Regions from separate parts of the Streptomyces sp. NPDC058619 genome, predicted to be linked through region 2. Evidence: riboswitches for the same ligand, from Rfam matches in the RefSeq annotation. Region 2 holds a riboswitch; the other holds the start of a gene.
The links. Region 2 has a riboswitch for cyclic di-AMP ahead of ACFWTC_RS33995 (M23 family metallopeptidase). Riboswitches for the same ligand answer to the same signal wherever they lie in the genome.
Positions count from the first base shown of each region.

Region 1: it holds a riboswitch for cyclic di-AMP, as region 2 does, so the genes downstream of both, ACFWTC_RS07850 (transglycosylase family protein) here and ACFWTC_RS33995 (M23 family metallopeptidase) in region 2, are expected to answer to the same signal.

Region 1 covers NZ_JBHXQN010000005.1:194,748-198,929, reverse strand. The annotation lists gene eno (phosphopyruvate hydratase) at 1-902, opposite strand, end outside; gene ACFWTC_RS07850 (transglycosylase family protein) at 1,188-1,904, opposite strand; cyclic di-AMP (ydaO/yuaA leader) riboswitch at 1,908-2,080, opposite strand; gene ACFWTC_RS07845 (transglycosylase family protein) at 2,356-3,435, opposite strand; gene ACFWTC_RS07840 (cytochrome P450) at 3,521-4,182, opposite strand, start outside.
Region 2 covers NZ_JBHXQN010000066.1:3,902-8,083, reverse strand. The annotation lists gene ACFWTC_RS34005 (HPr family phosphocarrier protein) at 4-285, shown strand; gene ACFWTC_RS34000 (GntR family transcriptional regulator) at 618-1,295, opposite strand; gene ACFWTC_RS33995 (M23 family metallopeptidase) at 1,469-2,269, opposite strand; cyclic di-AMP (ydaO/yuaA leader) riboswitch at 2,282-2,441, opposite strand; gene ACFWTC_RS33990 (M16 family metallopeptidase) at 2,626-3,993, opposite strand; gene ACFWTC_RS33985 (M16 family metallopeptidase) at 4,026-4,182, opposite strand, start outside.

The sequences.
Region 1 (4,182 bases), on a different contig from region 2:
TCGGTGAGGGTCTTCCAGCCGGCCCAGTCGTCCTCGTACAGCGGGTCCTCGATGGAGACCATCGGGTATGCGGAGACGAGCTCCTCGTAGTACTCGGTCATCTCGGCGGCCGAGCGGGACTGGCCCTCGAACTCGTACTTGCCGTCCTTGTAGAACTCGGACGCGGCGACGTCGAGCGCGAGCGCGATGTCCTTGCCCGGGACGTAGCCGGCCTGCTTGATGGCCTCGACGATGAGGTCGAGCGCGGCGCGGTTGGACTCCAGGTTCGGGGCGAAGCCGCCCTCGTCACCGAGGCCGGTGGACAGACCCTTGGTGTGGAGCACCTTCTTGAGGGTGTGGTAGACCTCGGCGCCCCAGCGCAGCGCCTCGGAGAAGGACTCCGCGCCGATCGGGGCGATCATGAACTCCTGGATGTCCACGTTGGAGTCGGCGTGCGACCCGCCGTTGAGGATGTTCATCATCGGGACGGGCAGCAGGTGCGCGTTCGGACCGCCGAGGTAGCGGAAGAGCGGCAGGTCCGAGGCTTCGGACGCGGCGTGCGCGACGGCGAGGGACACGCCGAGGATGGCGTTGGCGCCGAGGGAGCCCTTGTTGTCGGTGGCGTCCAGGTCGAACATGGCCTGGTCGATCAGGCGCTGCTCGGTGGCGTCGTAGCCGACGAGCTCCGGGCCGATCTGCTCGATGACGGCGAGGACGGCCTTCTCGACACCCTTGCCGAAGTAACGGTTGGGGTCACCGTCACGGAGCTCGATGGCCTCGAATGCACCGGTGGAAGCGCCGGACGGGACGGCAGCACGGCCGGTGCTGCCATCGTCGAGGCCCACCTCGACCTCGACCGTGGGATTGCCTCGGGAGTCCAGGATTTCCCGGGCTACGACGACGTCGATGGACGGCACGAGCATCTCCTTCTGGGATGTGACGCTGGGTGTGCGGTGGCGTGTCAGGCCGTGGGATGGCCTTGCCGCCTAGAGCCTAACCGGCTCCGGGCGCGAGGCCGGACGACCGCCCGGGTCCTGGGACGAAAAAGGGCCCGAATACCCCTCTTCCAGGACATAGGTCTCGCGATCGGCACGCCGTCAGCGCACACGACACCGCCCGGCGCGCGGAGGGAGGCGCGCCGGGCGATGGGGACCCTGCGTGGTTCAGCGGGTGGAGCGCGGGGGCTCCGGCGGCGGTTGCCGCGGGGTTCAGCTGAGCTTGAGCTTCTGGCCCGGGAAGATCAGGTCGGCGTCCGGGACGATGTCCTTGTTGAGCTCGAAGACCTTCTCCCAGCCGCCCTGGACGTTGTTGGCCTCGGCGATGGTGCCCAGCGTGTCACCGGACTTGACCTCGTACGAGCCGTTGCCGGTCTTCGGGGCCTGGGCCTTCGGCTTGGCGACCGGGGCCGGGGCCTCGGAGCGCTCGGAGCGCGTCGTCGGGGCCTGGGACCGCTTGGTCTCGACCTTCGGCGCGGTCTTCTTGGTCTCGGTCTTCTTGGTCTCGGTCTTCTTGTTCTGCTTCGGGGTCTGCGTCGAGCCGCCACCGGTGTAGGAGGAGTTCGACAGGCCCACGCCGCAGGACGGCCAGGCGCCCTTGCCCTGGCCCTTGAGGACCTTCTCCGCGATGGCTATCTGCTGCGACTTCGTGGCCTGGTTGGCCTGGGCGGCGTACGTCTTGCCACCGAACGCGGCCCACGTGGAGGACGAGAACTGCAGGCCGCCGTAGTAACCGTTGCCCGTGTTGATGGCCCAGTTGCCGCCCGCCTCGCACTGCGCGACCTTGTCCCATTCGGACGCGGTGGCGGCGCTGGCGGTGCCGGCGGCCATCAGGGGGGCGGCCACGGCCACACCGGCGACACCGGCGAGCGTGACGAGACGGACGGCCTTGGAACCGCGGCGGTGCTTGCCCTTGCCGGAAAGCAGCATGGAGTTTCTCCTCACCGACGCCTACGAGGTGAGCTGTCGGGTTCGGGCGAGTGAGTTGCCCGGCCGTGCGACCTTGCGCACGTCTTAACCCCTAGCCGGTGGCGTGACCGTCTCTCAACGGCCGCTCCCGGCGCCTACCTTGGTTCCCCCGCTCCTGCCTTCGGCGCTTGCGCGACGACTGTTCCCCCCGTCCGCCGGCAGGATTCGGCGATGCGGTCGAAGGAGCCCGCGGTGGCGAGCGATTCAGAAGGTAGACGGCTCCCTCCCCGATGTTCAACGAGCGACATCGGGGAGAAACGCCCCTACTTGCGTCCCTCCCGGGAGCGTTTGCGCAGGTGAGGACGGGGTTTGCGCGAGCTCCGGGGCGGGACACGCCAGTTGATGGGAAGAGACACATGTCTCACTTACAGAAAACGGACAATCAATCCTTTAACGGGTGCCCGAAGTGCCCCTATTTCGCGCTTAGATCCAGGTTCTGGCCGGGCTTGATCAGGTTGGCGTCCTCGCCGATGACCTGCTCGTTGGCGGCGTAGAGCGCGTTCCAGCCGCCCTTGAGTCCGTTGGCGTCCGCGATGGCGGTCAGGCTGTCGCCCGACTTCACGGTGTACGAGGGCTCCGACGCGGCGTCAGACGCCCCGAGCGCCTCGACATCGGGCGTTCCGCGGTGCTTGCCGTTCCCCTCCGCCGGAAGGGCGGGCGGGACCGACGGGTCGGTGGAGGCGCCCCGAGTGGTCTGGGGCGTCGGACCGGTGGACGCGCCGGGAGCGGGGCTCGTCGGCGCACCCGGGGCGGCCGGGGCCGTCGGGTCGGCCGGGGCGGTCGGCGCGGTGGGGTCGACGGGGGCCGTCGGGTCCACCGGGGCCGTCGGGTCGGCGGGGGTCGTGCCCGGGCCGCCGGGCGTCACGGGGGCCGTCGGGGCGGCCGGGGCCGTCGTCGGGTCGTCCGGCGCCGGCATGACGGGAAGTCCGCCGGGCGGCGCGAGCGGGCCGTCGGGGATGGTGAACGCCGGGGTGCCCGACGGGGTCGGGGTCGGCGCCCCGAAGTCCCTGGCGGGGTCGGATCCGTGGACGGGCACCTCGGCGTCCGGGCGGTTCGGCGTAGGCGACGCGGACCCGGCGGGGCCGGGCAGGCCGGGGTCCACCTCCGCGGCGGGGCTCTGCCGGGTCAGCCCGGCGGAGGCCCCGCACAGCGGCCACGCCTCGGGACCCTGGGAGGCCAGCACCCGCTCGGCGACGGCGATCTGCTGGGACCGGCTCGCGAGGTCGGGCCGCTCGGCGAAGTCGAGTCCGCCGGCGCCGCGCCACTGGTCCTGGGTGAACTGCAGCCCGCCGTACGCGCCGCCGCCGGAGTTGGCGCTCCAGCTCCCGCCGCTCTCGCACTCGGCGACCCTGTCCCACGTGGAGGTGTCGGCGGCCGTGGCGTTGGTGGCCGCGAGCAGCGGCAGGGCCAGCGCTGAGCCAGTGACTCCGGCTGTGACTACCAGCGCGGGGACCTGGCGGGGGCGTCTGTGGCGGCCGTTCCCGGAACGCATGTAGGTGCACCTTTCGCATAACGGCGGGGTAACGGCAGAACTTAGCGGCCTTTGCGCGATTGTCACAAGTTCCGACCGCAGCCGACTATGCGTCAGGTGTTCCTCCGATGTTTGGGGCTGCGAAGCGGACGGGAAGCGTGCGCAGGCCACGCATGATCAGTCCGCCGCGCCAGCGCAGCTCCTCGGGCGGAACGGCGAGTTCCAGGTCCGGCAGACGCGTCAGCAAAGTCGCAAGCGCGGTCTGACCCTCCAGCCGGGCGAGCGGAGCACCCAGGCAGTAGTGGATGCCGTGCCCGTATCCGAGGTGCTGGTTGTCGGTGCGCGAGAGGTCGAGCGCGTCCGGGTCGGCGAAGCGGTCGGGGTCCCGGTCGGCGGCCGCCAGGACGACCAGTACCGGGTCCCCGGCCTCCACCGGCCGGCCTCCGAGGGTCAGCGCCTCGGTGGCGAACCGCCAGGTGGCGAGCTCCACGGGCCCGTCGTAGCGCAGCAGCTCCTCGACGCCGGTCTCCAGCAGGCCGCGCTCCCCGGCGGCGAGGGAGCGCTGGAGGCGCTCGCGCTGGTCCGGGTTCATGAAGAGGGAGTGGACGCCGTTGCCGATGAGGTTCACGGTCGTCTCGAAGCCGGCGAACAGCAGGATGAAGGCCATCGCGGTGGCCTCACCCTCCGTCAGGTGGTCCCCGTGGTCGCTCGCCCGGATCAGGTCGGAGATCAGATCGTCGCCCAGATCGTCCCTTTTACGGTGGATGA
Region 2 (4,182 bases):
ACCATGGCAGAGCGCCGCGTCAACGTCGGCTGGGCCGAGGGCCTGCACGCTCGTCCCGCCTCGATCTTCGTCCGGGCGACGACCGCTTCCGGCGTCCCGGTGACCATCGCGAAGGCCGGCGGCGACCCCGTCAACGCCGCTTCCATGCTGGCGGTCCTGGGCCTGGGCGCCCAGGGCGGCGAGGAGATCGTCCTCGCCTCCGAGGCAGACGGTGCGGACGCCGCGCTGGACCGCCTCGCGAAGCTGGTGGCCGAGGGCCTCGACGAGCTCCCCGAGACCGTCTGACCCCTCGGGTTCGACCACACCCGTACACGGAAGCCGCGGCCCGCGCCCCTGGGGGACCGCGGCTTCCGCGCTCCCCTCGCGGGACGCCCGCGGCGGCGGCCCGGGACGCCGCAGGCCCGCGTGGACGGCCGGGGCACCGCCCGCCCGCGGGGACGGTCCGGACGCCGGGCTTTCACCGGGCCGGCCGGACCGCCGCGACACATACGGCTCGCCGGAATTCAGCCCGGCCAGGAATTCAGCCGCACCGCAAGAATTCGACCGCACGCCGAAATGACACCGCCCGGAATTCCGGCAGCGGCGCGCGGATACCCGTTCTTTGTATACGGCGCCTGTTAATGCCGGCCGCTCGACATGTTTACGGCAGGTTGCGAAGTCCTCACGACGGCCCGCGGCCGCGGCCGGTGCGCCGCCGAGGCGCGGTCAGCGTGCATCGCGGTCAGGGCGCGCGCCCGCTCGGCGTCCCCGCGGGCCACCGCGTCCACGATGGCGCCGTGCTCCGCCCAGGACTCCACGGGCCGGGCCGGGGCCTCCACCACGTACATCCAGGCGACCTTGTGCCGCATCTGCGTGAGCAGCGCGATCAGTCCCGGGCTGCCCGAGGCCTGGGCCAGCGTCTCGTGGAACCAGCCGCCCAGGGACCGCAGGTCCTCCCCCTGCCCCCTCCTGGCCCGTTCCTGGCCCAGCCTGACCAGCCCGCGAAGCACCTTCAGGTGGGCTTCGGTGCGCCGCCGCGCGGCCCGGGCGGCGGCGAGGGGTTCCAGCAGCATCCGCAGCTCCAGGAGGTCGGCGGCCTCCTGCTCCGTCGGCTCGGCGACGCAGGCGCCCGCGTGCCGCCGCGTGGTCACGAACCCCTCGGACTCCAGGGTCCGCAGCGCCTCGCGGACCGGGACGCGCGAGACCCCGTACCGGCGGGCGAGGACCTCTTCGGTGAGTCTGCTGCCCGGCTCGAAGACCCCGGAGACGATGTCGTCGCGAATTGCCGTGCATACCGCGTGCGCAGGAATACGCAAGACCGAACCTCCGCCTATTTCCGACTGCCGTGCCAGAGTGTGCTGCGACTCTATTGCAACACACGATAATTTCCGAGAGCGGCCGGAAAAGCGAAACATTCGCAAAAAACCCCGGCTCGTGGTGCGAGCCGGGGTCTTCGGTGAAGCGCGGGTCGTGCGCGGGGTCGTACGGGTCAGAGGCTGACGCCGTGCGAGCGCAGGTACGAGACCGGGTCGATGTCCGAGCCGTAGTCGGCGCCGGTGCGGGCCTCGAAGTGCAGGTGCGGGCCACTGGAGTTGCCGGTGGAGCCCGACAGGCCGATCTGCTGGCCCGGGGTGACCTGCTGGCCGGCGGAGACGCTCAGCGAGGACAGGTGCGCGTACTGGGTGAACGTGCCGTCGTTGTGCTTGATGATGACGTTGTTGCCGTACGCGCCGCCCCAGCCGGCCTCGACGACGGTGCCCGCGCCCACGGCGTGGACCGAGGTGCCGGAGGACGCGCGGAAGTCGATGCCGGTGTGGCTGCCGGAGGACCACATGCCGCCACCGGCGTGGTAGTGGGTGCTGATGCCGCCGCCGACGGGCGCGACGAAGGTGTTGAGGCGCTTGCGCTCCTCCTCGCGGGCCGCGCGCTCGGCCGCGTCCCGCTCCGCCTTCACCTTGGCCTCGGCGAGGCGCTTGGCCTCGGCGGCACGCTGCTTGGCGTCGGCCTCGGCCTGGGCCTGGGCGGCCGCGCGCTCGGCGGCGCGCTGCTGCGACTCGGCCTGGTCCTGGATGTCACCCGCGAGCTCGCCGCCGACGACGACCGCGTCGTACCCGGCGTCGGGGACGGAGTGCCCGGTGTTGTTGTCCGCGGCGAAGGCCGGGGCAGCGAGGGAACCGACGACGCCCGTGGTGGCGAGGGCGGCTATACCGGCGTAGCCGGCGGTCTTGCGGCTCAGACGGCTGGAACCGCGGTGCTTGCCGGAGGCGGCGGTACGACTGCCAAACGCCATGAAGAGGTTGATCCTTTCCTTCCCTCTCGCCTACCGGGTTAGCTGACGGGTTCGGAGCAGGAAGGTCTCCTACGGGCTTCCTCTTGCGAGGCGGCCCGATTCACCCCAGGGACTGATGTGGGTCCCCGGCTCCCCAGGCTCGCGCCTGACGGGGACTCGGCGATTGCTGTCCGGTGCCGCGGGTGCGGCGGGCACAACTGACGAACAGCACGGCTGACGCTAGGCGGATCATCAGCCGATCGCCAAACAGACGAGCTCTTTTGTTGCGTACGCCACACCGCATACACGCAATCTCACCACTAAATGGACAAAAGGGGCCCTGGCAGACAAGCCGCCAGAGCCCCTTGCGACGGGCGTCAGTTGGTGACGACGCTGACGTCACCGATCCCGAGCGCCCGAACCGGCCCCTCGATCTGCGACGCGTCGCCCACCAGCACCGTGACCAGCCGGTTCGCCGGGAAGGCGTTCACGACGGCCGAAGTGGCCTCCACCGTGCCGGTCTCGGCGAGCCGGGCGTACAACTGCGCCTGGTAGTCGTCCGGCAGCTCCTGTTCCACCTGGTCCGCCAGGGTGCCGGCCACCGAGGCGGCCGTCTCGAACTTCAGCGGCGCCACGCCCACCAAGTTCTGCACCGCGACGTCCCGTTCTGCGTCGGTCAGCCCGCCCTCCGCGAGGGTGCGCAGCACCTTCCAGAGGTCCTCGAGCGCCGGGCCGGTGTGCGGCGTGTCCACCGAGCCGCTGATGGCCAGCATCGAGGCGCCCTTGCCGTCGGCGGTGGACCGCAGTACCTGGCCGAAGGCGCGCACGCCGTACGTGTACCCCTTCTCCTCGCGCAGCACCTTGTCCAGGCGGGAGGTCAGGGTGCCGCCCAGGCAGTACGTGCCGAGCACCTGTGGCGCCCAGACGCGGTCGTGCCGGTCCGGTCCGATGCGGCCGATCAGCAGCTGCGTCTGGACCGCGCCGGGCCGGTCCACGATGACGACGCGGCCGGTGTCGTCGGCGGTCACCGGCGGCACGGGCCGGGGCTCGGCGGAGTTGCCCGTCCAGGTGCCCAGGGTGTCGGCCAGGACGGCGTCCAGGTCGATCCCGGTCAGGTCGCCGACGACGACCGCGGTGGCCGTGGCGGGGCGTACGTGGGCCTCGTAGAAGGCGCGTACGGCCGCGGAGTCGATCCGGGCCACCGTCTCCTCGGAGCCCTGGCGCGGGCGGGACATCCGCAGGGAGGCCGGGAAGAGCTCCTTGGAGAGCTGCATGGCGGCGCGGCGCTGCGGGTTGGCCAGCTCGTGCGGGATCTCGTCGAGCCGGTTGCGCACCAGGCGGTCGACCTCGGCGTCGGCGAACGCGGGCGCGCGCAGCGCCTCGGCGAGCAGGCCGAGCGCCTTGTGCAGGCGCGAGGCGGGGACCTCCAGGGAGACCCGCAGGCCCGGGTGGTCCGCGTGGGCGTCGAGGGTGGCCCCGCAACGCTCCAGTTCGGCCGAGAACTCCTCGGCGGAGTGCTTGTCTGTGCCCTCGGACAGCGCGCGCGCCATGATCGTCGCAACGCCGTCCAGGCCCCCGGGCTCCGCGTCGAGCGGGGCGGCGAGGTTGACCTCGACCGCGATCACCTGCTGGCCCGGGCGGTGGCAGCGCAGCAGCGTCAGCCTGTTGGACAGCCGGCCGCGCTCGGGGGCCGGGAAGGCCCACGGCTGCGGCTCGCCGGCCTCGGGGCGCGGGTGGAAGGTCATCGTGACGGCTGCGGTGTCGGCTGCGGTGTCGCTCACTGTTCCGCCCCCTCGTTCTCGTCGGACTCGTCGTTCTCGTCGGCCCCGTCGGCGTCCGCCGCGAGCGGCTCGTAGACGAGCACCGCGCGGTTGTCCGGGCGCAGCCGGGCCGCGGCCACGGCCTGGACCTCCTCGGCGGTGACGTCGAGGACG